DNA from 4 places in the Thermoanaerobacterium thermosulfurigenes genome. Region 3 is predicted to be linked to each of the others. Evidence: riboswitches for the same ligand, from Rfam matches in the RefSeq annotation. Region 3 holds a riboswitch; each other region holds the start of a gene.
What was found. A riboswitch is a leader RNA that binds a small molecule or an ion and turns the genes downstream of it on or off. The one in region 3 is predicted to bind S-adenosylmethionine.
Positions count from the first base shown of each region.

Region 1 (6,608 bases), on a different contig from region 3:
TACAAGGGGTACTCCTGATAAGACGATAATGGCGGAAACAATAATACCTGCAGCATATAATCCATAAAATATCGGAGCTTCTTTCCATGATGAATTAAGGCTTCGCTTAAAATCCATAACTTCACCTAACGACCATGAAGTTGCCAATGAAACAACAACAGCTGCTATCAAAGAAGCACCGATAATACCTGCTGAAAATAAGATTTTGCCACCAACCTGACCTACAAATGGTATAAGTGAATCAGCAATCTGCTGAATATTCGTAAGTGAAACATTTGGATTTATCCGTCCAATAGTGGCAGCCGTTAATACAAGTACAACCGCCATGATTATCTGAGTTACAACTGAACCGACAGCAGTATCAATGCGGCTAAACCTTATCGATTTTTCTGTTAATTTTTTGTCTATCACAGCGCCTTGTTGGTAAAATATCATCCAAGGCATTATTACGGCTCCAACATTGGCTGCTATAAGAAGCCTATAAGATTCATCGTAGAAAGGCTTCTGTCCGATAATCCCATTTATTATTGACGAAGTATCGGGATGTGCTAGTATAACCGCTGGTATAAAGCTTAGTTCAAATAATCCGATAAATATAGCTATGCGTTCAACAATAGTATAACGTCCAAAGCCTGTTATTAATATTAAGGAGATTGATGCAAGTGATATGCTTATCCACTTTGGTATGCCAAACAATAAGCCAACACTGGCAATACCAGAAAATTCTGTGACTAAAGCACCTATAGCAGAAACCACAAGTGTTAAAACTGAAAACCATGCCCAACCTGCACCAAACTTTTCCTTGATCAATTCGCCATGCCCTTTACCAGTCGTTATTCCAATACGTGTTGTAAGCTCCTGCACAAAATATAAAATTGGAATAAGCAAAAATTGCAGCCACAACAAGCTATAACCCCATCTAGCACCCGACTGTGCCGATGTTATAATAGATCCTGCATCAGTATCTGCTAACATAACAGTAAGCCCTGGGCCTATTGTTGCAAGTAGTAATAGAATAGTAGATTTATTCTTTTTTGATCCTTCAAATTCATGAGATAGTGTATGTTCGTTTTCGTTCAAAGGCATTTAAGCACCCCTTCTGCATAAATTTTTCTTAACCTCAGTAAACCATAAGAAAAGCAAATTCAATTTTTACAATTCTTTGATTCTGAAATTCATTCTCAATTAGATTATACAATATATTTCACCGTACTGCAATATCAAAAGCTCTCTTCTATTCTGAAGAGAGCTCTATAATATTTATTCTGCTGCTTTTTTAAGTGCTTGATCAAGGTCATACAATATGTCGTCGATGTCTTCTATGCCTATTGAAAGTCTTATTTGGTCAGGGGTTACACCTGCTAATGATAATTCTTCTTCGCTTAATTGCGAATGTGTCGTGCTTGCTGGATGAATTACCAAAGACTTTGCGTCACCAACATTGGCCAGCAATGAGAATAATTCAAGGCTGTTTATGAATTTGATTCCAGCATTTATTCCACCTTTTATTCCAAATGTCAATATCGCTCCTGCACCCTTCGGCAGGTATTTCTTTGCAAGCTCATGGTATTTGTTTTCTTTAAGTCCAGGATAGTTTACCCACGTCACATTGGGATTGCTTGCTAAGAATTCTGCTACTTTTTGTGCATTTTCCACATGTCTTTGGACTCTTAATGACAAAGTCTCTAATCCTTGTAAAAATAAAAATGCATTGAATGGACTTAAAGATGCACCAGTATCTCTTAAAAGCTGTACTCTCAGTTTTGTGATATATGCGGCAGGTCCAAATGATTCAACATATTTGATTCCATGATAGCTGGGATCTGGCTCTACAAATTCAGGGAATCTTCCGCTTCCTGCCCAATCAAATTTTCCTGAATCTACTATTACTCCGCCTATTGATGTTCCGTGGCCTCCTATAAATTTTGTCGCTGAATGTACTACTATATCTGCCCCGTATTCAAACGGACGGAAGAGATATGGCGTTGCAAATGTGTTGTCTACAATTAGCGGTATTTTATTCTCATGGGCTATTTTTGCTATAACCTCAAAATCAGGTATATTTATCCCGGGATTTCCTATCGTCTCTATATACAATGCCTTTGTTTTGTCTGTTATTGCTTTTCTGAAATTTTCTGGATCATCTGGATCTACAAATGTCGTTTTAATGCCAAGTTTAGGCAACGTTAAAGCGAAAAGATTGTATGTTCCTCCGTATAATGTGCTGGCAGATACTATTTCATCACCTGCACTTGCTATATTTAAAATCGAGTATGTTATAGCAGCAGAGCCAGAAGCTGTCGCAACAGCACCAACACCACCTTCTAAGGCTGCTATTCTCTTTTCAAATACATCATTGGTGGGATTCATAATTCTTGTATAAATATTACCTGGTTCTTTAAGGCTAAATAAAGAAGCGGCATGTTCAGTATCTTTAAATATATATGACGATGTTTGATAAATTGGCACTGCCACTGCACCTGTAGTTGGATCTGGTTCTTGCCCCGCATGCACCTGCAATGTGTCAAATTTTAATTTTCTTTCTTCACTCATCTAAATCTCTCCTCTATATAATTTTAATTTAAATAAACAAATTAAATTGATTCTTATAATGCACCTCTTTTCATTTTGGTATATTAAAAGCCCTCTTCGATGTAGAAGAGGGCTAAGTTTGCGCCGCTCCTCTCATCTCTCAGGTTTCCCTGCAGGATTTGGCACCAGACGCATTATATATGCCGGTTGCCGGGTTTCATCGGGCCAGTCCCTCCACCACTCTTGATAAGAGGTTTCATATTCAATTTGTATTTTAAACTATATTAACACTTTAAATCATTAATGTCAATAGGTTTTCTTGGAATTTTATTTTAAAACCTTCTTTAATTCGTCATATTCATACGTATTTATCACATCTTTCGCTTCAAGCCAACCTTTACGTGCAATGCCGATGCCATATTTCATATCATCAAGTCCTTCTATCCTATGTGCATCTGGGCAAATTGCAAATTTTACACCTTTTTCTTTTGCATATTTTATATATCTCCAATCCAAATCAAGCCTGTATGGACTTCCATTTATTTCAATTATTTTCCCGTATTCAGCAACACTATCTATAATTTTATACACGTCAATGTCATAACCGTCTCTTGCAAGGAGAAGTCTCCCTGTTAGATGTCCAATGATTTTTGTGTATTTATTTTTTATAGCTTTTATTATTCTCTCTGTCATGTCGTCTTTAGTCATTTTAAAGTTAGAATGAACAGATGCGATGACAAAGTCAAGTCTTCTCAATATATCTTCGTCATAATCAAGTGAACCATCTTTTAATATATCAGATTCTATGCCTTTTAATATTTTTATATCACTATACTTGTTATTCAATTCATCAATTTCATCCAATTGCCTTAAAACATCTTCTTCTTTAAGTCCATTTGCATAAAATGCAGATTTACTGTGATCTGTAATACCAATAATTTTATAACCGCAATCTCGTGCAGCATTCACCATTTCAGAAATTGTATTTGCACCATCGCTGTATATCGTATGTACATGAAAAACCCCTTTGATGTCTTTTTCATCTATTAATATGGGAAGTAATCCTTTTTCTGCTGCTTCAATTTCACCCATATTCTCTCGAAGTTCCGGTGGAATATATTGAAGAGCTAAACTTTTAAATATGTCGTCTTCATCATAGCATTTAACAAGCAAATCATCTTTAAATAGTCCATATTCATTCATTTTTATTCCCATTTGCTTTGCCCTATGCCTCATAGCTGTATTGTGCTCTTTGCTACCGGTAAAATGGTGCAATGCATATGGAAATTCCTCATCTTTAACAACCCTTAAGTCTACATTTATGCCAGATTTCAATATTACGCTAGTCTTGGTTTCTCCCTTGGCAACAATATCCCTTATACCTTCATATTTTGTAAATACGTCCATTAGCTTCTCAGGATTGTCACACGTAGCAAGAATATCTATGTCTTTCACCGTTTCTTTTCTTCGCCTTAAACTTCCCGCAATCTCGCATCTTATTGTCAATCCACTATCAACAAGATATTGTTTTAATGATGTGGCCTCTAAATATGCATCCATAAATAGATGCTTACCACTAAACTGTTTTATAAATTGTATACCTTCAAGGATTTTTTTCTGTGTTTTTTCACCAAATCCAGGTAATTCAACAAGTCTATTTTCAATACAGGCATATTCCAATTCACCAACCGTCTTTATATCCAATTTGTCATACAATGTTTTTATCTTTTTAGGTCCAAGACCTGGTATTTTCAACATCTCAATTAAGCCTTCAGGTATCGATGCTTTAAGATTTTCATAGTATTCAAGTCTGCCTGTAGTAATAAGCTCTGTAAGCTTTTTATTAAGCGCATCACCTATACCCTTCACATCTTTTAATCTATCTTCTTTTATTAATTTCTCAATATCGTCGTCAAGAACTTCTATTGTACGGGCAGCATTATAATACGCTCTCGACTTAAAAGGATTTTCACCTTTTAATTCTAATAAAAGCCCTATTTCATTAAGTATATCGGTAACAGTTTTCTTATCCATACTCATCACATCTCTTTAATTTAATCTAAATAATTGCCGATGTATTCTTAATATATTATATCATTTTCACTGTAAAACAAAAATAATAAAGTATGGTTCATGTGTAAACCATACTTTGATTTATAGTTTATTTACTTTTCTATTCTAAATATAGTTATAAAAATTACAGCTAATATTGAGCATCCAGCGCCAAAATAAAATGGAGCGGAAGGTGCAACTTTATCCCACAGATACCCAGCAATAAAACTGGCAGGCAGTGCAAGGATACCAATAGAAGCATTGTACAATCCAAAAGCTGTTCCTCTATTATTTTCATCTACAAGATGCGCAACAAGAGACTTTGCTACACCTTCAGTCGTAGAATAATAAATACCGTAAATTGCATATAAAATCCATATATGCCAAGGCACCCTGGCTAATGCAAATCCAAGATAAGTAACTGCATAAATTAACCATCCAATTTTGATTACATTAACCCTTCCAATCTTGTCAGACAGTATTCCGCTGGGCACAGACAGTAAAGCATAAAAAAGGTTAAACATGGCAATGATAATAGGTATCATGGCTGAACTTACGCCTACGTTACGAGCTCTTAATATCAAAAATGCATCACTGCTATTTCCAAGTGTAAATATTAGCATAACTATGAAAAACAACAAAAATTTTCCTTTGAATATAGTGAAATCAAATTTAAACGGTGTACTGACATTATCTCCTTTTCTTTCGACTACGAATAATCCAATAAGCAATATTGTAATAAAGCCAATAAGCCCTGCAACTAAAAATATTATCCTGTATTTCGTCTCATCTATGTATTTAGCAAGCAAAACCATTAACGCTGTTGTGATAAGTGGTCCAATAAATGAGCCTAACGTATCAAGCATTCTTTGAAATCCGAATGAATAGCCCATGTTTTTCATTTCAGATGACTTTGCAACAAGTGCATCTCTTGGAGCATCCTTTAAACCTTTACCAATGCCATCAGTAAAACGCAATCCAAACGTCATTGCTGCACCATTAGTCAATGATAGAAAAATTCTTCCTATTGCAGAAAATAAATATCCTATAAAGACGATTGATTTTCTCTTTCCAAGTTTGTCAGATATTATGCCAGAAACAATCCTCATAATACTGACAATCGTTGTTACGCTTCCCTCAATTAACCCTACGGTTTCTTTACTTAAACCTAATATCTGAGTGTAAAACGTTGGCAAAATAGGTTGTATCATATCCTGGCTTAAACCACCAAAAAAAGCCACCCATCCTAATGTCTTAATATTATTGACTGTACTCTTATTTTGTCTTTCTTTATTATCCATTTTATTATCCTCCTAATTAAATCTTGATTTAATTTTTTCTAAAGCAATTAAGGCGATGTTCTTTGATAAAACTGAAAAATTATCTATATTTTCTTTAATATAATTATATACATCTTTATCGCCTATTTCCCCTAATGCTGCTACAACAGCTTGTTCAATGTAGGGATCTCTTTCCTTTCTGTCCTTCTTGAGATACTCTATTAAAGTATTTTTAGCTTCTTTAATTTTTAGTTCTCCAATAATCTTTGCTGCCATATACTGTACATTATAATCAGGATGATTTAACGCCGTAATAAGTTTTTTGCTATAATCATCATTTGTAATATTTTTAAAATCATACCCACATTTTTGACATTTTTCATCGCCAATATCAGCTATTTTAAAGCAGTTAGGACATATATACCTCATTCTTCATCAGTCCTTATGCCAGAAAGTCCTTTTAAATAATTGTTTTCTGCCTCATACCCTTTTAATTTAATATCCAGTGTTTGATTATCTCTTACTAGCTGGAAATATTTAAATCTCATAGCGGAATACTTTGATGCCAACATTATAAGCTGTTTTCTTATATCTTTATCATCAGGATTTTTTCGTTCCATCCAATACGCTTTAATACCCATCTCAAAAATAGCTCTGTAACAGTCTTCACTGCTGAAACCGTCCTTTTCCAAATCCTCTTTTAATTCTTTTATTTCTTCCATTTGTTCGTCACTTATTTCAAAT
Region 1 is NZ_JBPODR010000040.1:633-7,240, forward strand. Features, by position in the region: gene HNR52_RS11270 (Nramp family divalent metal transporter) at 1-1,086, opposite strand, end outside; gene HNR52_RS11275 (homocysteine synthase) at 1,261-2,553, opposite strand; SAM riboswitch class I at 2,683-2,785, opposite strand; gene polX (DNA polymerase/3'-5' exonuclease PolX) at 2,860-4,566, opposite strand; gene HNR52_RS11285 (MFS transporter) at 4,698-5,885, opposite strand; gene HNR52_RS11290 (HEAT repeat domain-containing protein) at 5,898-6,293, opposite strand; gene HNR52_RS11295 (hypothetical protein) at 6,290-6,608, opposite strand, start outside.
Region 1: another riboswitch for S-adenosylmethionine. It lies ahead of HNR52_RS11275 (homocysteine synthase); the one in region 3 lies ahead of HNR52_RS06105 (methionine ABC transporter ATP-binding protein).

Region 2 (8,748 bases), on a different contig from region 3:
TTTAAATATGCACAGCCGCCACATTTGCCAAAATGATTACATACATTATCATGTTCCAAAGGTGATCTCTCGATTATATCTACAACATCTGCCTCAATTCCCTTACCTTTTATTCTTTTTATTTTTGCCTTTACCTTTTGTCCTTTAATGGCACATCTCACTTTAATAATACTGTCATCTAAATATGATAACCCGTAACCTTCTAAATTCATATCATCTATATTAATTATTATTTCTTCGTTTTTCTTCATATCGCATTACCCCTAACCTATTTATATACAATATATATACCATACAAAGTAAAATACGTCAAAACAACCTGCATCCGCATTTTATCACACAAATATATATTTATGAATATTATATATTGAAAACATTAAATGGAGGTTTTATATATGTATGAGTATAATGGATTTTATATACAAAGTTATGATACAGGACAAAAAGGCTTAGCCGAAGCCTATATACCAATACAAAGGTATGTATCATCGTATCCTCCTGAACAAGGTTTAAGGCGTGGAACGATTTTCCCAGAATTAGATAAGCCTTACAATGAGGAAAAATCAAGGGGGTACTGACAATGGACGCAAATCAAGTGGCTCTCATTAAAAAAATAATGGAATTGGATTTTGCTTGTATTGACTTAAATCTCTACCTTGACACACATCCTGATGACCAAAAAGCATTAAGAGATTACAACTATTATAGCCAACAGTCAAGATCTCTAAAGACGCAATATGAGCAGCTTTACGGTCCATTGATGTCTTTTGGCGAAGTACCTTCGCAATGCAACAGATTTAGGTGGGTAGATGACCCATGGCCATGGGAAATCCAATATTAAAGAGGTGATACTATGTGGGTGTATGAAAAGAAGTTAGAATATCCTGCAAATGTATGTAAGCCAGACATTAAGATGGCCAAATTTTTAATTGCACAGTATGGTGGACCAGATGGCGAATTAGCTGCAGCGTTGAGATACCAGACTCAAAGATACACAATGCCTACAGGGCAAGCAAAGGGAACATTGACAGATATATCCACAGAGGAATTCGGTCACTTAGAAATAATCGCTACATTGGTCTTTAAACTGTTAAAAGGCGTACCAGTAGAAGAGTTAAGGAGAGAAGGCCTCGGAGAACAGTACACAGAACACGATAGAGCTCTTTTTTATAGCGATACGACAGGAATGCTTTGGACAGCAGCGTACATTCAAGCAAAGGGTGATGTAATCGCAGATCTTCATGAAGACATGGCAGCAGAAGAAAAGGCAAGAGCAACGTATGAACACCTTATAAATCTTACAGATGACCCTTGTGTAAAAGATACATTAAGATTTTTAAGAGAAAGAGAAATTGTACACTTCCAGAGATTTGGAGAGACTTTGGATCTGGTGCAAGAACACTTAAGAAGCAAAAAGATATTTTAAAAGCCGGGATACCCGGCTTTAATTTATTTCACTAAACACCTTATCTGCTATCCTTACAGCTTCTTGTGCGTTTGAGCCATAGTAATCAGCTCCAATTTTCATCGCATAATCCTTTGTAAGTACGGCACCGCCTACCATGATTTTTATATCATATTTTTCTCTTAATATTTTAATGGTCTTTTCCATATTATTTAGCGTAGTTGTCATCAAGGCACTAAGCCCTATCAGTTTCGCATTTGTCCTCTTAACTTCATCTGCAATTTTAGACGGTTTGACATCCTTCCCAAGATCTATAATTTCATAGCCATAATTTTCAAGCAGCACTTTTACTATATTTTTACCTATATCGTGTATATCGCCTTCAACTGTTGCCAGTATTATTTTACCCTTTGAGCCCATCCCTTTAGGCATTTTTTCCTTTAAAACCTTAAAAGCACTTTCAACAACTTCAGCAGAATTTAAAAGCTGTGGAAGAAAATATATCCCTTTGTCATACTTATCTCCTACATCTTTAAGTGCAGGTATTATCGTATTGTCTACTATGCTTAATGGTTCTACGCCTTCATTAAGTATTTCCAACACTAATCTATCTATATCAGCCTTTTTGCCTTCTAATATATCTCTGTAAAGCACCTCTCTTGCATTACTATCTGTTTTTTTCTCTACAGATAATACTGATGTCTTATTTATCCCATCATCTTTCTTATATGTATTTATGTATCTTTCGCATCTTTTATCCCTTGATGATAAGACCATCGAAGCATTCAATATATCCATTGTTATCTTATCATTTGGATTGACTATAACAGCATCTAAACCGTATGATATCGCCATCGCAAGAAATGCAGTATTTATAAGTTGACGCTCAGGCAATCCATAAGATACGTTGCTAAGTCCTATGACCGTACTTACTCCAAGCTTAGACTTAACAAGTTTGATGGCTTTTAATGTTTCAATTGCTGCTGTCTGCTCAGATGACACTGTAAGAGCAATACAATCAATTATTATATCCTCCTTTGGTATTCCATACTCTAAAGCAGCTTTTACAATCTTCTCAGCGTTTCTAAGTCTTTCATCTGCATCTTTAGGAAGACCATCATCACTTATTGTAAGTCCTATAACACTTGTACCGTATTTTTTGACAATAGGCAACACTTCTTGTAAACTTTTCTCTTTTGCACTGACAGAATTTATAATAGGCTTACCTCTGACTATCCTAACTGCTTTTTCAATCGCCCTTACATTGCTACTGTCTATCTGCAATGGTACGTTGACGATGTTCTGTACCTGTGAAACGATTCTAGACATCAATTCCTCTTCGTTTATACCAGGCACACCGATATTCACGTCAAGTACGCTTGCCCCAAGCTTTTCCTGCGATACAGCTTCGTCGTAGATAATATTAAAATTGCCTTCTTTGATAGCTGCACTTAATTTCTTCTTTCCTGTAGGATTTATCCTTTCGCCGATTACACACACAGGATAATCGCTGCCTATGAAAACAGTCTTTGTATTTGATGAAACTGCTGTGTATTCTTTCACGGCAGTTTTTTTCTCTGTGTCATGTATCTCAGCTTTCAAAAGCTTAATAAAATCTGGAGTTGTCCCACAACAACCACCAACAATAGATGCTCCGCATTCTAAAAGCTTTTTTGTCTCGACGGCAAATTTCTCTTTCGTAATGTCGTAAAGAGTCAATCCATCCTCTAAATGAGGCATTCCTGCATTTGGCTGCGCCAAAATTGGTATCCTTGAAACTTCAGCCATCTTCTTCACTATGTCTGCCATCATGTCAGGTCCCGTAGAGCAATTGACACCTATGGCATCAAGGCCAAGCCCTTGAAGACTTACTACTGCTGTAACAGGGTCTGTCCCCATAAGCGTCCTTCCATCTTCTTGAAACGTCATGGTACAAATTACCTTTAAATTAGTATTTTCCTTTACAGCGAGAATAGCCGCCTTCGCTTCTAATATATCTGACATAGTCTCAATAAGCGCCAAATCGACACCGGCTTTTTCCCCTTCTACAGCAACCTCTGCAAAAGCATTATAAGCCTCGTCAAATGTCAGCTTGCCAAAAGGCTCCATCAGTTCGCCAATAGGTCCCATAGAAAGAGCAACAGCTTTATCACCAGCAGCTTTTCTGGCTATCTGCACTGCACTTTTGACTATTTCAGGCAATTTATCCGAAAGATTGTAGGATCTTAATTTTATTCTATTGGCACCAAATGTATTTGTCTCAATAACATCTGCCCCTGCATCTATATACGATTTGTGGATTTCATATACTATATCCGGATATGAAAGATTGTAATACTCTGGGCATTCTCCTGTTTTAAGTCCTTTTTTCTGAAGCATAGTGCCCATTGCTCCGTCAAAGACGATTATGCTATTCTTTAAATTCTTAAAAATATCCAATTGCAACATCTCCTTATGATGACTACAATACTTCTTCTATATCATTTTGTCTTATGTTTTTTACGCCATTTACAATGTCAACAACTATATCTGTCTTGCCAAGTGGCATGATATGAACACCACCCACTTTATCTTTTATCTTGTTTATAAATTCTATTGCAATTTTTATCCCTTCACCTTTTTCACCGTCTTTTAACCTGTCTATTATTTTTTCAGGTATCTCGATGCCAGGCACCTTTTCGTTCAAGTTTAAAGCCATCTTATAGCTTTTAAGGGGTAGTACCCCTACTAAAATTGGAATATCAAATTGCTCTACAGCATCAAGAAATCTGTATAAAATCTCATCATCATAAACAGGCTGAGTCTGTATGAAAGATGCTCCACTTTCTATTTTCGTCTTTAATTTTTCTATTGATTCAGGTCTTAAATCATTTGGATTTGCTGTTGTTCCTATGCAGAAATTTGTAGATGATTCTAATTTATTTCCACTGTAATCAAATCCATCATTTAGGGACTTTGCTATCTTCACAAGACCTACAGAATCTACGTCGTACACGCCTGTTGCCTGTGGCACATCACCTCGCTTTGGATCGTCTCCTGTAAGGGCAAGGATATTTCTAACTCCAAGAGCATATGCACCCAAAAGCTCTGCCTGAAGACCAATAAGATTTCTGTCCCTACATGTTAAGTGAAATATGGTTTCTATGTTTAGATGATTTTGCAAAAGATGCGCCAATGCAATAGGGCTCATTCTCATATTTGCCATAGGACAATCAGTTATATTTAAAGCATCTGCTATTCCATATAATTTTTTCGCTTCTTCAATAGAATTTGAAATATCAGCTCCTTTTGGCGTCGATATCTCCACAGTTATGACAAATTGCTTATTTTTAAGCTTTTGACACAAATTTTCAGAATTTTGCAAAACGACCCCTCCTTAAAATAAAAAAACTCTTCGCCAAAAGAAGAGATATTTTTGCTCCCATCTTTCAGCGATATGCTGCTGGAATTGGCACCGTGATATCCGGTTGCCGAGCTTCATAGGGCCAGTCCCTCCGCTACTCTTGATAAGAGTTTACTATATTAATTTATTAAATTATATGATACCGTCCTCTGGTACAATTGTCAATGAAATATTTGTTGAAATGTTAAAATTACTTAGGCTTTTTGCTTAGATATTTTAATTTTTGATAAAATGCAAATCATATATATGAGGTGATTTTATGAGGTACAGAAAAATTGTAGAACCAGTAGTAGCAATAGCATCTGGCCTTGATGAGATACAAAACTTAAATACCGCTTTAAACTTATTACCTTTGCAAAATCTAATCGAAACGGGTAATACCGTTGTAATAACGCCAAATTTCGTTAAAAGCAAGCCTCCTCAAAGCGGTACGATAGTAGGACCAGATACATTGAGAGCCCTTATAAGATACGTAAAATCCAAAAATCCTGGCAGGATTGTTATTGCCGCTGGCTCTGGTGGAGATCCTACACCTAAAGTTTTATCTGATAATAGATTTGATAAAGTCATTTCAGAAGAAGGCATCGAATTTGTAGATTTAAATTATGGCCCTTACGTAGAATTGCTGCTGGACGACTGTCTTTTAAAATCCACAAAAGTAAATGAACTTTATGAAAAAATGGATGTACTAATTTCATTCACTCAAATGAAAATGCATGAAGAAGCTACAGTATCGCTTGGAATCAAAAACATAGCTTTAAGCTGGCCTCCCGCAGAAATACATGGATTTCCCAAAAAAAATTTAGGCATACACGATGACCTTCACAATTTCATAAGGGCCATGGCTGAAAAAATATCTATAGATCTTACAATATTAAGCGGTCAAGAAGCGATGATAGGCACAGGGCCATCAGAAGGAAAGCCTATCAATGCAAACATGATAATAGCAGGAACAGATCCTGTAGCAACAGATACAGTAGGTGCCAGAATGTTCGGACTTATGCCTCAAGGCGTCAACTACTTGTTTCAATGTGCTAAAAGAGGTGTAGGTACGGGTGAGCTTAAAAACGTCACTATTAAAGGCATACCATTACAACAAGCCGAACTGAATTTCTCTACGCTGGCATATGGCTATGGCATCGCCCTAGATTCAAGCGGAATAAAGCAGATGGTGCCAGGAAAAGCTTAAAGATAAGGGTTTAGTCTCCCTTATCTTTATTTTTTAAAGATACTTTTTAGGTATTCAATGCCTTCTTTTAAATCGTCAATATCTTTATAGTTGTTTCTGTAGACTTCCATTATGATAGATCCATTGTAATCCAATTTTTTTAACTCTCTATTAAGCTTTGCAAAGTCAAACATTCCTCTACCTGGAAGGTACAGATTGCCGCAATCATCGTAATCGCATAAATGGACATTGATAAGTTTCTCTCCCATTGATTTTAAGTATTCAAATGGATCTTCCTTGCTTTTCATCGCCTGCTTTATATCTAAGGTGAAATAAACATTTCTGCTTTTCACAGACTGTTTTATTGATGTAGCAAATTCCGGATACGAAAACCAGCACCAATAGACATTTTCCCAAGAAAATTTAATCCCATATTCTCCTGATGTATCAGCTATATAATCCACATATTTCGCAATCTTGTCAAAATCAATATTAGGCGTCGTGTCCTTTTTAACGGCAGGCCCATGAAAAACGTAAATCTTTGCCTTAAGTATCTTTGCAGCCCTCAATACTTTAATAAGCATCTTTGAGGCGTCGTTCCTTTGCCTTTCAGTTGCTGAAAAAAGCTGCGGTTCAAACTGAGTTCCTATTGCATGTACTGAATTAACTTCAATGCCGTATCTATCTAAATCATCCCTCATAGCTTTGCAATAATCTTCATCATACTCGCTGTAAGATTCTAAAAAGACTTCCACATTCCTTATACCCATTTTAGCTATTATCGGAATCGTCTCTTCTGTAAGATAGTCAGGATAAAAACAAGCCGTCGATATGCCTACTTCCATTTCATCACCATCCAAAAACAATTCTCATATATAATATTATACATGAAATCTTTCCGACAAAAAAAGATATGCCAATCGGCATATCTCTCATGACTATCTCTTTAGCCTCTTTTCTAACTCCTCTTTTTCCTTCTCGTAACCAGGTTTACCTAAAAGTGCAAACATATTTTTCTTGTATGCTTCCACACCTGGTTGATCAAATGGATTTACACCATTTAAGTAACCGCTTATACCGCAAGCCATTTCAAAGAAGTATACAAGGTATCCAAAATTGTAAGCAGATATTTCAGGCACATTTACAATCAAGTTAGGCACTCCACCGTCATTGTGAGCAAGCACCGTGCCTTCAAAAGCTTTCTTGTTAACGAAATCTACTGTCTTACCAGTCAAAAAGTTAAGCCCGTCAATGTTATCCTTGTCCTCATTTATTGTTATCTCTTTAAGTGGCTTTTCAACATTTATGACAGTCTCAAACATTATCCTACTACCATCTTGAATAAATTGTCCCATTGAGTGTAAATCTGTTGAAAAATCCACTGATGCCGGATAAATACCTTTATGATCTTTTCCTTCACTTTCACCAAAAAGCTGTTTCCACCACTCTGAAAAATAGTGAAGTCTTGGCTCATAGTTGACTAAAATTTCAACAGATTTACCTTTTCTGTAAAGAGCATTTCTTACAATAGCATACTGCATACTTAAATTTTCTTTGATATCCGGCTTTTTGAAGACTATAGATGCATCGTACGCACCTTTCATCATTTCATCGATATCTATACCTGAAGCCGCTATAGGAAGCAGACCTACAGCCGTTAAAACCGAGTATCTTCCACCTACATCATCAGGAATCACAAATGTCTCATATCCTTCTTCATCAGCCAGTTTTTTAAGGGCACCTTTCGCTCTATCCGTCGTAACATATATCCTTGACTTTGCTTCTTCTTTTCCGTATTTTTTCTCCAGGAAATCTCTGAAAACTCTAAAAGCTATAGCTGGTTCTGTAGTAGTGCCAGATTTTGATATGACGTTTATAGAAACGTCTTTTCCTTCCAATATTTCTAATAAATCTTGAAGATATGTAGAGCTTATGCTGTTTCCTGCAAAGTATATCTCTGGCGCTTTCCTTACAGATTGCGGTAAAACATTGTAAAATGAGTGTGTAAGCATCTCAATCGCTGCTCTTGCACCTAAATATGAACCACCTATGCCGATTACCACAAGTGCATCTGAATCTGATTTTATCTTTTCTGCAGCTTTTTTAATGCGAGCAAATTCTTCCTTGTCATAATCCTTAGGCAAATCAACCCATCCAAGGAAATCGCTTCCCTGGGCTGTCTTATTAAGCACCATATCTAATGATAGAAGCGCTTGCTTCTCAAGATATGATATTTCGTGCTCATTGACAAAATTTAGCGCATTTGAATAATCAAAGTTCAATACATTTGTCATATGTAAACCTCCAATCTTTTTTTACATCTCATATTTTATACCATATGATACATATTATCAAGCTTTAGCTGAGAAACATATCGTTTGCAATCATCTTGCCTGTATGTGTCTTGAAATTTTTCTCAATAATATTTGCCACATTTTCTTTATCCTCGTACAATTCGTCTTCTTCGATGTTGACTAAAAGATCCGATTCCCATATTATCTGAAAATCAATCCCATCATTTTTAAACGCCGTATGATGTCCGCCTATAATGTATGCAACTCTATCTATAATATCCTCATCTTCATTATTTTTTAGCATTATCTCTCTTGCAATCGTCGGTCCTTCTATTTCCTGATATTTGCCGGATGAACTACCGTACTTTTCCTCAGCCTTTTTGATACCAATATCGTGCAAAATTGCGCTTATGTATATAACCTTTTTCGTTTTTTCATCTGCAATATGCTCACCATAAGCAATTCTATCAGCATAATT
Region 2 is NZ_JBPODR010000014.1:45,469-54,216, forward strand. Features, by position in the region: gene rlmD (23S rRNA (uracil(1939)-C(5))-methyltransferase RlmD) at 1-251, opposite strand, end outside; gene HNR52_RS07235 (spore coat associated protein CotJA) at 396-578, shown strand; gene HNR52_RS07240 (spore coat protein CotJB) at 581-841, shown strand; gene HNR52_RS07245 (manganese catalase family protein) at 854-1,426, shown strand; gene HNR52_RS07250 (homocysteine S-methyltransferase family protein) at 1,445-3,853, opposite strand; gene HNR52_RS07255 (methylenetetrahydrofolate reductase) at 3,867-4,769, opposite strand; SAM riboswitch class I at 4,824-4,918, opposite strand; gene HNR52_RS07260 (DUF362 domain-containing protein) at 5,068-5,997, shown strand; gene HNR52_RS07265 (sugar phosphate isomerase/epimerase family protein) at 6,024-6,836, opposite strand; gene HNR52_RS07270 (glucose-6-phosphate isomerase) at 6,915-8,270, opposite strand; gene HNR52_RS07275 (HD domain-containing protein) at 8,335-8,748, opposite strand, start outside.
Region 2: another riboswitch for S-adenosylmethionine. It lies ahead of HNR52_RS07255 (methylenetetrahydrofolate reductase); the one in region 3 lies ahead of HNR52_RS06105 (methionine ABC transporter ATP-binding protein).

Region 3 (8,748 bases):
CATCTTTAAAAAGATGGGATGTAGTAAGGCAGAGGATAAATCAAGCCATAGGATATACTACTATGATAGGCATACCAGCAGCCGTATTGTTTTTGATGTTGCCTGATGAAATAGCTTCATTGCTTTACCCTAAAAGTCCAGGAGTAGGTTTGTTAGTTAAGGTAATAGCTGCAGGAAGCATTTTTGCTTACCTGGAGTCGATAGTCACAAGCATATTGAATGGGCTTGGGATGCAAAACTTAGTTTTGCGAAATTCTGTCATCTGGACTACAATTTCTGTGATTGCCATGTATCTATTAGTTCCTATACCAAGTTTAAGGCTTTTCGGGTATATTTACGGCTTCATATTCGCTGATGCTTTTGTCTTCTTCTTAAATTTTAAAGCATTGGTTAAGATTACTAACTTAGAAATTGATTTTAACAATTGGTTCTTAAAACCGCTTATAGCTGCGCTTATAATGGGGATTTACGACACGATTATTTATTTTAATCTGGTTACAGCAGTAGCAAACGAATGGATTACAATGTCTATTACAGTATTATCAGGATTTTTAGTATACATTGCATCATGTCAACTTGTAAAGCTTCCATATTTAGAAGATTTAAATAGACTTATATTTTCAAGGAATAAATAATAAAAACCCGCTTTAAACGGGTTTTTTTAATGTTAAAAGGCAGGAACTATAGCGCCTTTATATTTGTCTTCTATAAATTTCTTGACTTCATCAGAATTTAAGGCTTTTGCTAATTTTTGTATTGCTGGGTCATTTTGATTGTCCTGCCTTACGACTAACACATTAGCATAAGGAGAATTTTTGTCCTCCATAAAAATTGCATCCTTTAAAGGATTTAAGTTTGCCTCTAATGCAAAATTAGTGTTTATAATGGCCAAATCTACATCTTGAAGTGTCCTTGGAAGCTGAGGTGCTTCAAGCTCTACAATCTTTAAATGCTTTGGATTATCCACTATGTCTCTCGGGGTTTGTGTAAGACCATTTGGATCTTTTAACTTAATTAACCCTTCTTTTTGCAGTAAAAGCAGCGCTCTTCCTTCATTTGTAGCATCGTTTGGAACAGCCACTGTTGCACCGTCTTTTAGTTCATCTTTTGACTTAATCTTTTTTGAATATGCCCCCATCGGTTCTACATGCACTTTGACTAATGGCACCAATTTTACATTGTTTTTCTTCTCAAAGTCCTCAAGGTATGGAACGTGTTGGAAGAAATTTGCGTCGATTTGCTTGTCGACAAGTGCAGTATTTGGCGTCACATAGTCGGTAAATTCTTTTATTTCAAGGTCTACGCCTTCTTTTGCAAGAATAGGCTTTACTACATTAAGTATTTCTGCATGGGGGTTTGGTGTTGCACCAACGACTATCTTCGTCATTTTAGTAGAGCTATCTGTGTTTGAGTTTGCATTAGATGTAGTAGATACGTTATTTGATTTTGTGCATCCTGATAAGATAAATGCAAATGTCAATATGAGAGTGAGAAATAAAAATGATTTTTTCATCACATACCATCCTTTCATCTTTTATCAACTTTTTTTGCAAGATAATTTCCAATTCTTTGTACAATTTCTACAAAGATTATTAAGACTATGATTGTAGCTATAAGCACATCTGTCTGAAACCTTTGGTAGCCATATCTTATAGCCAGATCTCCTAAACCACCTCCTCCAATAGCACCTGCCATAGCAGAATACCCTAAAATATTTATAACCGTAAGAGTTATTCCCAATATAAGTGATGGCAATGATTCTGGAATCATGACTTTAAATATTATCTGTGGTATTGATGCACCGACAGATATAGATGCTTCAATGACACCCCAGTCTACTTCTTTAAGAGATGATTCTATGACTCTTGCAACAAATGGAGCTGCAGCAACTGACAATGGTACAATAGCAGCAGTAGGCCCTATAGTTGTGCCAACAATAAGCCTTGCCAATGGGAAGATTGCGATTATGAGGATTATGAACGGCACTGACCTCATGACATTAATTACAGTACCTAATATCTGATTTAACTTTAGGTTTTCCTTTATATGTCCTTTATCTGTTATGACGAGTATTATGCCGAGAGGCAGTCCTATGATTACTGAGAAAAGTGTTGAGAAAAATACCATGTACAAAGATTCCCAAAGAGGCTCCTCCATAAGTTGCCACAAGTTTAACAGATACTGCAATGTATTAGATGACACCATTTTTAAGCACCTCTATTCTAAGACCATTATTTTCTAAAAATTTTATCGCATCTTTTATAGAATTTTGTCCACCGCTTATTTTTATTAGGAGATTTCCTATTTGTGAGTTTTGCACCCTTTCGATATTTCCTGAAATGATATTCACTTCAACATCGAAATTTTTTATCATGTGAGATATGACAGGTTGGTTGCTGCTGCTGCCAAAAAACGATAATCTTAAGACTTCCTCGTTTGGGTTATCGTCATCAAGCAATATGTCTGGTGGAAGTTCAGCTATCATATCTTTTAAAAATCTTTTAGATGTTTCTGTTGAAGGGTTTGAAAAGATGTCTATTACATTTCCTTCCTCGATTATTCTGCCGTCTTCCAAAACTGCCACTTTGTCGCACAGATTTCTTATGACAGACATTTCGTGCGTTATTACCACGATTGTAATTCCGTATTGCTTGTTTATGTCCTTTAAAAGATTTAAGATGGATTCTGTCGTTGTAGGGTCTAAAGCGGATGTGGCTTCATCAGATAGAATTATGTCTGGATTGTTTGCTAAAGCTCTTGCGATTCCTACCCGTTGTTTTTGCCCGCCAGATAGCTGTGCAGGGTATGCGTACTTTTTATCTTTTAAATCTACCACATCCAGCAATTCATCAACGCGTTTTTTTATGGCAGAATCGCTGACTTTCGAGATCTTAAGAGGAAATGCTATGTTCTCATACACTGTAGAGTTCATCAAAAGATTGAAATGCTGAAATATCATGCCAATCTTTTTTCTCATATTTCTTAGTTCTTTTGGCTTTAACTTTGTCATTTCTACGCCGTTTATCAGTATGCTGCCAGATGTAGGTTTTTCCAACATGTTGATGCACCTTATCAATGATGATTTCCCGGCACCGCTTAGACCCATTATGCCATAAATTTTACCATCGCTTATAGTTAAGTTGATGTCCTTTAAAGCTACTACATCTTTTCCGTTTGTGTTGTAAACTTTGCTTAAGTTTTTTATTTCGATCAAATCATTTCACCTTCTTTTCGCAAATTTAATTTAAAAAAGCAATAAAAAAAAACCTCCAATGAAAGAGGTTTTGTCCTCTCTCATCTCTCAGCAATCGCTGCAGGAATTGGCACCATTGCACATACGTGCCGGTTGCCGGGTTTCATCGGGCCAGTCCCTCCACCTCTCTAGATAAGAGAATAATTTCGTTTTTAGTTGTTAAAATGATTATATAGGATGGATGTTGAAAAGTCAAGCAAAATTTTCATGCGGCAATATTAAATTTTTGTCATAATAAATCTGACAGCGTGTTCACAAGTTTGTGTTGATTTAATCAATAAATTGATTATAATTAAGATGAAAGATAAGTTAACTTATTAATAATTTGTCATAGATGAAAGGACAAATATCTATGAAAGAGTTAAGTAGGCGCCAATTAGAAATCTTCAAAAAGGTTCTTTCAAAAGAAGTTTCCAGTTTGGACGATATCGTCATTTTGTACAAGTTAAGCAAAAGGACTGTTTACAGGGAAATAAATGCGATAAATGAGTATATAAAAGAATACAATTTGAGGCTTAAAAATGACGATGGAGCATTAGTCTTAGAAGGAACTGATAATGATATCGAAAAATTCAAATTCGATGTAATAGGTTATAGGCCAAGCATTGATGCTGATAAAAGGCGAAAGCTGATACTGTCTGAGCTTTTGCAGATGAAAGAACCTGTAAAACTTGAGTACTTCGCTAAAGAATACAATGTGACTACGGCAACAATAAGCTATGACATTAAAGAGATCGATAAATGGCTAAACAAGCAAAATGTTACAATTGTAACTAAGCCTGGTGTTGGCATATACGTAAAAGGCGATGAAAACAATATAAGAAGGGCTATTATAAATTTTTTGTATGACAATGTAGAGACAAAAGACCTAATTGAGTTTTTAAATAAGGGGTACAATAATATAAACAAACTTAGTGAAGACATAAATGACAGGCTGCTTAGGCTTATAGACTATGATACGGTTTTAAAGATAGAGAAGGCTATACAAAAATTGGAGAAATCCCTTAATTACGAATTAGCAGAAAGCTCGTACATGGGGCTTACAGTGCATCTGGCATTGGCGCTAAAAAGAATAAAAGAAGGCGAAAAGATAAAAATAGGTAATGAAAGCCTTTATGAGCTTAAAAAGTCGGATGAGTTCGAATTTGCAGAAATGCTTGCCAGGTTTTTGGAAGAAGAATTCGACATTTCTATTCCGGAAGATGAAATCGGTTATATAACGATTCATCTACAAGGAGCAAGGTACAGGGCAAATACCGAAGACGTAAATGACGAGCTGCTAAATGAAATACTGCAGGAAATGATCAGCGTTGCAGAAGATGAATTTGGCACTGACTTCAAAGATGATATGATGCTTTTAAGCGGTTTAAAGACGCACCTAAGGCCTACTATCTTTAGACTTCGCATGGGTCTTGCGATTAGAAACCCGCTTATAAATGACATTAAAGAACGGTACAGCAGTTTATTTGAAAAATGTATATCTATTGCAAATGTGATTAAAGACAAGCTTAATGTTGATGTGCCTGATGATGAGATAGGATATATTGCGATGCATTTTGGCGCATCCATAGCAAGAAAAAGCGATATGACGAAAAGGCACAATATTTTAGTCGTGTGTGCCAGCGGCATAGGGACATCGAGGATGCTTCTATCTAAGCTCCAGATGTTTCCACAATTAAACATTGTAGATACGGTTTCCAGTTTGAGGGTTAAAGACTTTAAAGATAGAGATGATATTGATTTGATAGTGTCTACAATTCCGCTGGACATAAAGGGCAAAGAGACTGTAATAGTCAATCCGTTGCTTTTAGATGAAGACGTAAAAAAGCTGAAAGACGCTTTAAATACAGATTTTATAATGGACTTTTCAGAGAAAAAAGTCAAAGTCATAGGCGACAGATACAAAGAATTAGAACACATTGCGTGGTATGGCAAAAGGATAATTGAGCTGTGCGATTCCCTTAAGCTTAAAGATGTGTATGGCAAAAACTCAAAAGCTATCATAGATTCTCTCTTAGAAGATTTTGCTGGTAATGATGGAATTAATAATGAGAAGATAAAGCAGATAGAAGATAAGCTTTTGGGAAGAGAAAGCCTTGGAAAGATAATACTTCCAGGGAAAGGATTTGTAATCTACCACTGTACAGCATCTGATTTGGTGGAGCCAATCCTCGTCTTTGGAAAACTGAGAAGCGATGTTAAGATGAAAAATTTGATTAACGAATATGAAATTATAAAGACGGCTTTTCTAATGGTTGCACCAGATGGCGACAAGATGTGGATAGAAATACTTGGCGATTTAAGTGTTTCGTTCATTGAAAGTAAAGACTTGGTAAAAAATCTCAATGAGGTTGACAAAATTGATGAGGCGAAGGAAATTGTCAAGAAGGCCTTGATGGATAAGTATTACGATGAAATAAAAAGAAATCTTGTAGGTGATTAAAATGTTTAGTATTTCGGTAAAACAGCGAAAAATTTTCTATATGATGCTGTCTTTGGTGTGGATTGCAACTGCTGTGTATTCTATGATAAATGATACATTTGCACATGGCTTAGAGATTCTTTTGTTTGGTGCATTTTTCATTGCGGGAATTGCGCTTATACAAGCGTACATGATAAGAATGCTTAAATTGTATGACAAAAATTTAAAAAATGAAATAAAAAAGAAAAATAAAAAAAGGAGGTAATTTACTATGGCTATACATGGTGTTATATTATGCAGTTGGGGCGCTACATCAAGTGCATTAGCAAAAAAAGTGACTGATGAAGCAAAAAAGCAAGGTTTAGATGTGACAGTAGATGCAGGAGGCACAGGTGAATTTAAGAAAAAAGCTGAAGAATACGATGTTGCTCTTTTAGAGCCGCAGGTAAGGCATTTAAAGAAGGAAGTTGAGACGATAGCTGAAAAGTTTGGCATTCCTGTCGACATCGTTGATATGCAGGCTTTTGCACTTATGGATGCAAAAAAGATATTGAATCAGATTATCGAGCTTGCTAAGAAAAATGGAAAAGATGCATAGGAGGTAATGTAAATGAACGAAAGACTTACTAACAATTGGTTTATGAAATGGATGGAGTCATCTTTGTGCCTGTACTGGCAAGGATTGCTCAAAATGTTATACTTCAATCTATAAGAGATGCTTTTTCAAGTTTCGCATTGCCAGTTATATTGACAGGTTCACTGTTTTTGATAATAGCTAATCCACCACTTGCAGAAGGTGCAAATTGGGGCCCTATTGTGGCATGGGCAAATGCTATTAAGCCTATTGCTGGTCAGTTGATGATTCCTTTCAATTTATCATTTGGCATCATGGCTTTGATGGTTGCATTTGGTACAGCTTACAGTTTGGCTACTCGCTGGGATCTTGATGAAGCAATGACAGGTATTATTTCCATGTTAGCATTTTTAGTTACAACATTCCCAGCATCAGATGTTACAAAAGTAAGCTTCGGTGATGTTTTAAATTACCTTGGTGGACAAGGTTTGTTTGTAGCTATAATAATAGGCGTATTGACAGCAGTTGTGGTTAGATTTTTCAATAGGCAAGGTCTTGTAATTAAGATGCCTGAAGCCGTTCCACCTTATGTTGTAAGAAGCTTTATGGCACTTGTACCGATGTTTGTCATGGTAGTATCGGCCTGGATAGTAGAGTGGATTGTATGGGCTAACTTCAAAGTTACATTGCCACAGTTGGTAATTGAGTTATTTAAGCCGCTTGTTGCAGCATCAAATAGCTATTGGGCAGCTTTAGCTGAGATAATCCTTATGATGCTTTTGTGGTCACTTGGAATCCATGGTATGAATGTCGTATCGTCTATAGCATATCCTTTCTGGATGAGTCAGCTTGCTGCAAATGTAAAGGCATTAAATGCACATCAACCTATGACAGGTATTGTTACAGAGCCATTCTTCCACATGTTCACACACCTTGGTGGTTCTGGTACAACATGGCCTCTTGTCATAATGTTCTTGTTCTCAGCATCAAAACAGCTTAAGACGATAGGTACAGCAGAGCTTATCCCTGCTATATTTAATATAAATGAACCGCTCATCTTCGGTGCTCCAATAGTTTTGAACCCTATATTGATGATACCATTTATAATTGCACCTGCAGCGGTTGTCACGATAAACTATATCGCATTCCATTTCCACTTAGTAACAGGACCATTGTATCAGCTTCCATTTACAGTTCCTGTATTTATAGGAGGTTTCATATCAAGTGGTCTTGACTGGAGAGGACCAATTTTGCAGCTTGTAAACCTGATTGTAGCAGGTATTATATACTATCCATTCTTCAAAATGTATGAAGCACAGCTTTTGAAGAATGAAAGAGAGCTTGAGGAAAAATAATTAAAATATATTAAGGAGGAACCCTTTGATGGAATTAGAGCAAATCATTTACAATCTAGTCTTACATGGCGGAAACGCCAGAGGCGAGGCTTATGAAGCATTAGATGCAGCAGAAAAAGGGGATTTTGAATCTGCCGAGAAGCATCTGGAAAAGGCTGATGAGGAATTTTACGCAGGTCATGATTATCAAAACGCATTGGTACAAGGTGAACAAAGCGAAACACCTAACTTCCTTGTTATACACGCTCAAGACCAGCTTATGACGGCTCTTGCAGAAAAGAACCTCATAAGAAGGCTTATAGATCTTTACAAGAGGTTAGATGCTCTTGAAAAGAAAGTAAAATAAATACTGAATTAAAAGGTGAGTCATCCTCACCTTTTAATTTTGCCATTTTAGATTGCTTTTTATCTTTTTTGCTTTAAAGTATTGAATAATTTGTGTAAATTTTGTACAATGGAGATGGACATTTTATAAAAAATTTTAAGAGAGAGGGATTGTCGATGTACGATTCTAAAATAAAAGACGAGAACGTGGACAAGCTTTTTGAAGCGATTTTAATGCTTAAAGACATGGAAGAATGTTATCGTTTTTTTGAAGATATAGCTACTATAAACGAGGTTAAGTCGCTAGCTCAAAGACTTCAAGTGGCTAAAATGTTAAGAGATAGGAAGACGTATATTGAAATAGCTGAAAAGACAGGTGCCAGCACAGCTACCATAAGTAGAGTTAACAGGGCGCTTAATTATGGAGCGAATGGATACAATTTGATTTTAGATAGATTAAAGGAAAAATCTCGGTAGACCCGAGATTTTATTTTATTATAGGCATAACAATAAAATGGTTGATTAATTAAAAAGTTACATATACAATATAATCGTAAGTCTAGGTACAAATATTTTATTTGGAGTGAATTAGATGAATATTCTTGAAGGACTAAATGATAGACAAAAGGAGGCAGTTGTCACTACAGAAGGACCTGTTCTGATTTTGGCTGGTGCAGGTAGCGGAAAGACGAGAGTTTTAACACATAGAATTGCATATCTTGTAAGGGAAAAAAATGTGTCACCAGCAAACATCATCGCTATTACTTTTACAAACAAGGCAGCAAAAGAAATGAAGGACAGAGTTGAGTCACTATTAGGA
Region 3 is NZ_JBPODR010000011.1:47,716-56,463, reverse strand. Features, by position in the region: gene spoVB (stage V sporulation protein B) at 1-635, shown strand, start outside; gene HNR52_RS06115 (MetQ/NlpA family ABC transporter substrate-binding protein) at 668-1,513, opposite strand; gene HNR52_RS06110 (methionine ABC transporter permease) at 1,528-2,205, opposite strand; gene HNR52_RS06105 (methionine ABC transporter ATP-binding protein) at 2,192-3,214, opposite strand; SAM riboswitch class I at 3,292-3,392, opposite strand; gene HNR52_RS06100 (BglG family transcription antiterminator) at 3,606-5,696, shown strand; gene HNR52_RS06095 (hypothetical protein) at 5,737-5,940, shown strand; gene HNR52_RS06090 (PTS sugar transporter subunit IIB) at 5,947-6,273, shown strand; partial or broken gene HNR52_RS06085 (PTS sugar transporter subunit IIC) at 6,286-7,604, shown strand; gene HNR52_RS06080 (PTS sugar transporter subunit IIA) at 7,633-7,950, shown strand; gene HNR52_RS06075 (YerC/YecD family TrpR-related protein) at 8,106-8,405, shown strand; gene pcrA (DNA helicase PcrA) at 8,521-8,748, shown strand, end outside.

Region 4 (8,748 bases), on a different contig from region 3:
ACTTAAAGACAGGGCTTTAGATAGATTAAGATTTTTGATAAAAAATGATATAATTATGTAAAATGGCTTGAAAGGATGATGTATACTTGGAAGCTAAAAATCTCGGCATAAATGAAGAATTATTCAAAGAAATAATCGAGCTGAATCAAAAAGCTCAGTTTCACAATCTAATCGGCATGGAGATTGTTGAGCTTGGCAGTGGTAAAGTGACGATGGAAATGACGATTTCCGATAAACATCTAAATATCTTTGAGATTGCTCACGGCGGTGTATTGTTTTCTCTCATGGATACGGCTATGGGGATTGCTGCGAAAACGATGGGGAAAAACATGGTGACTCTCGAGATGAATATAAACTATATAAAGCCCTTAAAAGCCAAAGACAGAATCAAGGCAATAGGGAAGATTATCCACATGGGCAAGACGACTGCTGTTGCAGTATGTGATGCATACAATCAGGATGGCAAGCTTGTGGGATCTTCCCGCGAGACATTTTACTGCATAGATTAAATGGTATACAATAAAAATAAGATGAAAGGAGGCCATGAAAATGAATTTTGATAGTTTTTTGTACAATACAAGACCTTTTTTAAATTATTTGTTTGATTTTTATAGCAATTTAGATGACATGAAGTTAAGCACCGTCATAAAAGATGCTGGGAGTGCTGACAATGTGTCGATTATCGTCGTTGATATGATAAACGGTTTTTGCAAAAGTGGGGCTTTGTCCAGTCCTCGAATAGGAGGGATTATAGAGCATATAAAGAGCCTCATTAAAGCTTCATACAGGATGGGCATAAAAAATGTGATGTTTGTAAATGATGCCCATGTAAAAGGTGCAACAGAATTTGTTGATTATCCAGAGCATTGTGTCAAAGGAACAGATGAAAGCCGTATCGTAGAGGAGCTTTTAGAGGTGGTTAAGGACAAGCCAAATGTGTACGAGAAAAATTCGTTAAACGTGTTTTTCGGCGGAGAAGACGGTGATGGAAATGAGTTTTTGAAGAAGGTATTCACCATGTTAAAAGGAGGTAAATCTACATTTATCATCGTTGGCAATTGCACTGATTTGTGTGTGTATCAGACGGCGATTTCTATAAAGATGATTGCAAACGCCAATAATTTAAGTGCCAATGTGATTGTGCCTGAAAATTGTGTTGAGACTTACGATATAAGCGTAAAGACGGCGGAAAGGCTTAAAATAGTCCCGCATGATGGTGACTTAACACATACTATGTTTCTATACCACATGAAGCTTAATGGCATAAATATTGTCAAAGAACTGCTGGAAGAATAAAATAAAAAGTTTTAAAGAGCTCTTTAACGTATAAAGGGCTCTTTTTATTAATAAATATTTATAAGATATTTATATTTTATTTATCAGTTGTAATGCTCTTGTAATATTGATAATATATAATGGATTTATAGAAAAATGGCTATTTGAGATGATTGATGAAGAATTTTGTTACAAATTGCTTTTTATTGTGAGGGATCTTAGGAGGGGATTTCAGTGCCAAAGCCTTTAAATGAAAACGCAAGATACATGGCAGGACTTGACGGACTCCGTGCTTTAGCTGTGCTTGCTGTCATTGGATATCATCTTAATCTGACTTTTTTGCAGGGTGGTTTTTTTGGCGTCAGCATATTTTTTGTGTTATCAGGATACTTGATTACAAATATAATTGCATCGGAGTGGGAGAAAAACAATAAAGTTGATTTAAAAAATTTTTGGAAGCGCAGAATGTTGAGGCTATTTCCAGCTCTTTTTATTATGGTAATTGTAGTCGCTTCTTATGTTACGCTTTTCGATGCTTCAAGGCTTTCATCTATTAAAGGTGATGCTATAACAAGTTTGCTTTATGTCAACAATTGGTGGCTGATATTCCATAAAGTATCTTACTTTGCTAAGTTTGGACCACAATCGACGTTTGGCAATCTATGGTCACTGGCTGTTGAAGGACAGTTTTACCTCATTTGGCCGTTAGCATTGATTGCGGCATTTAAGTATATAAAGAAGAAAAAGTATATCTTTATTATCACTTTGCTGCTTTCTGTACTTTCTGCTTTAGCAATGGGCGTAATGTACACACCAGGAATGGACCCCAGCCGTGTATATTATGGCACTGATACACGTGCTTTTGGGCTTCTTTTAGGATCGGCTTTAGCGTTGATTCTGCCCAGCAACAAATTTTCCAGCAATGAAATTAAAAGAAAAGTATTGATTTATGATGTTATTGGATTTTTGGCTATGGTGTCGATTTTTGGTATGCTTATGTACGTCAATCAATACGATTCTTTTGTATATAGAGGTGGCATGTATTTGCTATCTGCAATAACTGCTGTGGTGGTAGCTGTGTCAGCACATCCTAAAAGCTTTTTAGGGAAAATATTAGGATGCGCTCAATTAAGATGGTTGGGAGCAAGGTCGTACGGAGTATATCTTTGGTACTTTCCAGTGCTTATTTTGACGACACCACCTGTAGATACAAAAGGCTTAGATCCTATTCGGGCGCTGCTACAGGTATTTATGATTATCGCTATTTCTGCTTTGTCATGGAAATACGTAGAGGATCCAATAAGACATGGCGCACTTAAAAAAATCATAAACGACTTAAAATCATTAAGATTTAAAAAAGGGAAAATATTACCTACACTTAAAACATCTGCTTTAGTTTCATTATCCGTATGTTTAATGGGCATTTTTATTGCCGGTATGAGTGGAATCATACCGGCCAACGCATCAGTTTCGTTAAATTCAGGTTCTGCAAATGGTGCTTCAGATTCACCATCTTATATAGAAAGCAGTAGCAATATAGGCAGTGATGTGCATGACTACAATGATAATCTGCCAGATAATAGGAGAGATGTTAAGTACTATCCGTATAAAGGCGGAAATCCCAGCTCAGCGGCATCAAATAACAGTGATTCTATAATTAGCCCTGTACAGCATGGAAAGGGTATAACCATAATAGGCGATTCGATATTGATAGATACAAAGCCTTACTTGGAAGAGATGCTGCCGGGAATCACGATTGATGGCAAAGTAGGAAGACAAATGTATCAAGCAAAAGATGTCGTGAAAAACCTCAAAGAGAAAGGAAAAATAGACACATTGATAGTTGAGTTGGGGACAAATGGGCCTTTCACTGAAGACCAGCTTTTATCGCTTTTAAAGAGCGCAGAGCCTGTAAAACGCGTAATATTGGTAAATGTCCGCGTCCCACGCCCTTGGGAAAGCATCGTCAATGAGACGTTGTCAAAAGTGTCTTCAGAATATCCACACACTACTTTAATTGATTGGTATAAAGCCAGCTATGGACATGATTCATTCTTTTCACCCGATGCGGTTCACTTAGAGCCCAGTGGTGCGAAGTATTTTGCTTCACTTATAGCAAATGCGGTAAAAGAAGACAACTAAAAATGATGTAAAAAGGCTGCATTTTGCAGCCTGTAATTATTCTAAGACTTTTCGAATCTCGTTTAGCTTTGAGTTATTTTTGTACTTCATGTATATATAGAAGGGTATGCCGCACATAAGCATTATAAATCCGTACATGACAGTCTCGGCTCCAGACCCGTATATTGTCCACATGGCGTATGCAAAGCCTAAAAGCGGAACAATCGAATTCTTTATAAAGCCTAATACGCTGACGTTTTTGTCTCTTTTTATAAGAAGCATCATTTCAGATGCGGCTGTAAAAGCGTACACGGGCAAGAAAGACAAAGTTGCCAACAGTATTATAAAATTAAACGCGGAAACCAGAGATTTTGTGTAGTTCATCAGCAATAGCAGATTTACAAGTACCGATCCTATGATCAATGATACGTGAGGAGTCTTGTACTTAGGATGTACTTTTGAAAAAACTTCTGGAAACAGGCCATCTTTCCCTGCCGCATAAGCCACACGAGCTGTAGATAAAAGCCATCCAACGGTTGTGCCAAGCACACTTACGACAGAGCCTACAATTATGACATTCGCAATGTTTTTCCCTAAGAACTGTTTGAGGATGTCTGCTATTGGAGAAGCACTTTTCGCAAGCTGGCTTTGCGGTATTGCACCCATTGCCGAGAGGTTTATGGCTAAGTACATTACTACCGCGATCAAAATTCCGAATATGGTGCTTAACTTTACGTTTTTTTCAGGGTTTTTGATTTCTTCAGCAGTAATTGAGGCTGTTTCAAGTCCTATAAATGCCCACAGTGTTGAAGTAGCTGCTGCTGATAAAGTATTCATGCCTTTTCCTGCAGGAAATAATGGCATCACATTGCTTGACTTGAAATGTACTGCTGATACGATTATAAAGAACAAAAAAAGACATACTTCAAAAACAGTTATTGTTGTTTGAGTTGAGCCAGCTCTTTTTACACCTATAATGTTAATTATTGTAAAAATCCATAATATAGCACTAGTGTATATAAAAGCGGCTAAATGACTTTGTGATAAAATCGGGAATAAGGCGCTTGAGTAACTGGCAACTGCGATAACGACGGCAGCGTTTCCGATCCATGAACCATTCCAGTATAGCCACGCATTGATGAAACCTATAAAGTCTCCAAAAGCTAATTTTGAGTATTCATACGGGCCACCAGCTTTTGGAATTCTTGAACCTAAATTTGCAAATGACAATGCCAGCAATATTGATCCAATTCCTGTAACAAGCCATGCCAGTATTGTTGCGCCAGGACCTGATTTAGATGCAAGTGTAGCAGGAAGCATGAATATGCCGGAACCCATCATGTTACCTGTTACAAGTGCTGTGGCGATAAATAGGCCAATGTCTTTTTTAAGCTTTTGTGTTTTGTCCATATAGTACAATTCCTTTCTATAAGTTTTTGAAATAGCATAATTAAATTAGCACAGGAAAGTGAAAAAGTCAATGAATAATTTTGCAAAAATGATATAAAAAATGCAGGATATAAAATCGAGCTTTATAACCCGTATAAATAATATTTATTCAATTGAATTCACATCGTATGGTGTTTTTTGGTATACATAGTAATTTAACCAGTTAGAAAACAATAGATTTGCATGACTTCTCCATTTCACAATTGGCTCATTATTAGGGTCATCTCCTGGGAAATAGTTTTTTGGTATTTTTATAGGAATGCCTTTTTTTAAATCCCTTTCGTATTCGGATTTTAGCGTCAATGGATCATATTCAGAGTGACCTGTCACAAATATCTGTCTGCCTGATTTTGAAGCTACTATGTATACGCCTGCTTCGTCGGATTCAGAAAGTATTTCAAGGTCATCTACAAGCTCTATATCTTCTTTTCTGACTTCCGTATATCTTGAATGGGGCGCATAAAATTCGTCGTCAAATCCCCTTAATAAGTCGACATTTTTCTTAGATACTCTATGCAAAAATACGCCAAACATTTTCTCTTTCAGAGGATATTTAGGAATGCCATAGTGATAATATAGACCTGCTTGAGCACCCCAGCAAATATGAAAAGTGGAAAATACATTGTGCTTGCTCCATTCCATTATTTCTTCAAGCTCATGCCAATAATCAACATCTGAAAAGTCCAAAGTTTCCACTGGTGCTCCGGTTATTATGAGACCGTCAAATTTTTCATGTTTTACGTCATCAAATGTTTTGTAAAAAGCTTCTAAATACTCTGGCGCAGTGTTTTTAGATTTGTGTGATGCTGCATAGAGAAATTTTAGATCAATTTGCAGTGGATTGTTGCTAAGTAGCCTTAATAGCTGTGTTTCTGTCACACTTTTTGTAGGCATCAAGTTTAAGATGGCGATCTTAAGAGGGCGAATATCTTGATGAATTGCCCTTTCTTCAGCCATTACGAATATATTTTCTTTAGCTAAAATATCGATGGCAGGTAGGCCATTTGGTATATTGATGGGCATTTGCAAACCTCCTTCAATGTAAAAAATAAAACACCTCAGAGATGAGGCGTAGATAATCACATCTACTCATCTCCCAAAGCTATAAGCTTTGCAGGAATTAGCACCATTTTCATAAAATATGACGGTTGCCGGGTTTCACAGGGCCAGTCCCTCCACCACTCTTGATGAGTTTTGATTTACGATATTAAATTGTTAAAATAATTATATATTTATTGAAGTTTGATGTCAATAATATGAAGGGCATTTTTTGCTAATTCTTATATTTACAATTGTTTGTTTATGAATAGCTTAAAATAATCCAATTTGTGGCTTTTATTTAGTATGCTTTGCAATTATAATTGAATTTAGAGGTGAAAGAAATGTATGATGTAATTATTGTTGGTGGAGGACCTGCAGGATCTACATTAGGAAGAAAGCTGTCTAAAGAAGGATATAAGGTATTGTTGATAGAAAAGCATGTTTTTCCGAGGTACAAAGCCTGCGGTGGCGGAATAACTAAAAGGTGTTACAAATTATTAGATATTGATATAAGCCAATACGTAGAAGATATTACAAATGAAATCATTTTTAGATTTCCTAATGATAGAACAATAGCTTTGCAGACTGGTGAGCCCATAATATACCAAGTAGATAGGGTTAAATTTGATAAATATTTAATAGATAAAGCAGCTTATTATGGGTGTGAAATACATGATGGTGAATTATTTTATGACTTTTATCAGCATGATAAGGGACTTGTCGTTGTGACAGACAGGGGTGAATATGAGACAAAGGTTTTAGTAGGTGCAGATGGAATAAACAGCAATGTGGCACATAAAGCAAACTTAATAAATGGCAAAAAAGGCATAGCACTTGAAGGTGAAGTATACGTGGATAATAGCTTAATCGATGGATTAAAAGGGAAAGTTGTGGTAGATTTCAATGCAATAAGATATGGGTATGGATGGGTATTCCCCAAAGGTGACAGATTGTCTATTGGTGTCGGGACTTTTTTAAACAAAGTTTCAGACATAAAAGAAATGCTATCTAAAATGATAGAGGAAAATGTGGACGGAAATATAAAAGACTGCAAAATTTACGGGCATCAGTTGTCGTTTCCTGATGGGAGCGATGGTGTATTTAACAACGATAAAATAATATTGATTGGAGATGCTACAAGGCTTGCTGATCCATTTACAGGCGAAGGAATATACAATGCTTTGCTTACTGCAGACATATCATTTGATGTTCTAAAAAAGCATTTCAGTGGAGAATGTGGATTGGATGAATACACTATTAGACTCAATAGAGAAGTTGTGCCAGATGTTGGTTGGGCATATAGATTAGCGCAATTTACTTACAATAACATGGATTTCATAGAAAAATCAGTAAGATATTTTCCTAATGTGCTATCATACTTTGTAGATATAATGATGGGTGATAATACATATAAGAATTTTAAATTAAAAGTTCCAATGTATTCACTGCGGGTAATGACTTCTAAGACGAAAATTAAAGTAGAAAAAAACGTGTCATGAAGTAATTGACTTTAAACTGTAGTTAAATTAAACTATTTATAGGTGATACCCCTTATGAGTATATGAAAGGAGAATTTAAATATGGGTTTGTTTGGTTCAAAAGGCGAAACTGTCACGATTGATGTGAGAGGCATGTCATGCAACCATTGCAAAATGACTGTAGAGAAAGCATTAAAAGGTCTTGATGGAGTGTCAAAAGCGACAGTAGACTTGGATAAGGCCAATGCAACTGTAACATACGATCCTAAAAAAGTTACTATAGATGACATGAAAAAAGCGATTATTGATGCAGGATATGAAGCTTAATATTTTTATTTATGTTTAACCGCTAATGCGGTTATTTTTTATATTTAATGTATAATAAGTTTAAAAATGTTATTTACAAAAGGCTTTTTTTGCTATATAATTATTACATAAAATCCAATCGGAATAGTATAATTTAAAGGAGAGGATATAATGGCAAAGATTGCAAAAAACCTTACGGATTTAATAGGCAATACGCCGCTATTGGAATTATCAAACTACAATAAAGAAAATAATCTTGAAGCAAGGCTTATAGCAAAATTAGAGTACTTTAATCCATTAAGCAGCGTAAAGGACAGAATCGGATATGCTATGATTAAAGATGCAGAAGAAAAGGGGCTTATAAACAAAGACACTGTTATTATTGAGCCAACCAGTGGCAATACAGGAATAGCGCTGGCTTTTGTTGCAGCGGCTAAGAAATACAGATTAATATTGACTATGCCTGAGACTATGAGCATTGAAAGAAGAAATTTGCTTAAAGCGCTTGGTGCTGAAATAGTTTTGACTCCAGGGGCGGAAGGCATGTCTGGAGCTGTAAAAAAGGCTGAGGAGCTGGCAAAGCAGTACGGAAATGCATTTATACCGCAACAGTTCAAAAACCCTGTCAATCCAGAAATACATAGAAAGACAACAGCAGAAGAAATATGGAGAGACACTGATGGCAATGTGGATATATTTGTTGCAGGCATTGGCACAGGTGGGACAATTACAGGCGTTGGTGAGGTTTTAAAATCAAGGAAACCTGATGTAAAGATTGTAGCAGTTGAGCCTGCTGATTCTCCAGTTCTATCTGGTGGAAGACCTGGTCCACATAAGATACAAGGTATAGGCGCGGGATTTGTACCTGATGTCTTGAATAGAGAAATCATTGATGAGATATACCAGGTTAAGAATAATGAGGCATTTGAGACGTCAAGAGCATTGGCAAAATCTGAAGGATTATTAGTTGGAATATCATCAGGTGCAGCCGCATTTGCAGCGACTCAGATTGCAAAGAGGCCAGAAAATAAAGGCAAGACGATAGTCGTATTGCTTCCCGATACAGGTGAAAGATACC
Region 4 is NZ_JBPODR010000021.1:5,210-13,957, reverse strand. Features, by position in the region: gene HNR52_RS08765 (sigma-70 family RNA polymerase sigma factor) at 1-61, shown strand, start outside; gene HNR52_RS08760 (PaaI family thioesterase) at 87-509, shown strand; gene HNR52_RS08755 (cysteine hydrolase family protein) at 550-1,296, shown strand; gene HNR52_RS08750 (acyltransferase family protein) at 1,510-3,417, shown strand; gene HNR52_RS08745 (APC family permease) at 3,454-4,806, opposite strand; gene metA (homoserine O-acetyltransferase MetA) at 4,951-5,868, opposite strand; SAM riboswitch class I at 5,932-6,039, opposite strand; gene HNR52_RS08735 (geranylgeranyl reductase family protein) at 6,228-7,385, shown strand; gene HNR52_RS08730 (copper ion binding protein) at 7,467-7,691, shown strand; gene cysK (cysteine synthase A) at 7,842-8,748, shown strand, end outside.
Region 4: another riboswitch for S-adenosylmethionine. It lies ahead of metA (homoserine O-acetyltransferase MetA); the one in region 3 lies ahead of HNR52_RS06105 (methionine ABC transporter ATP-binding protein).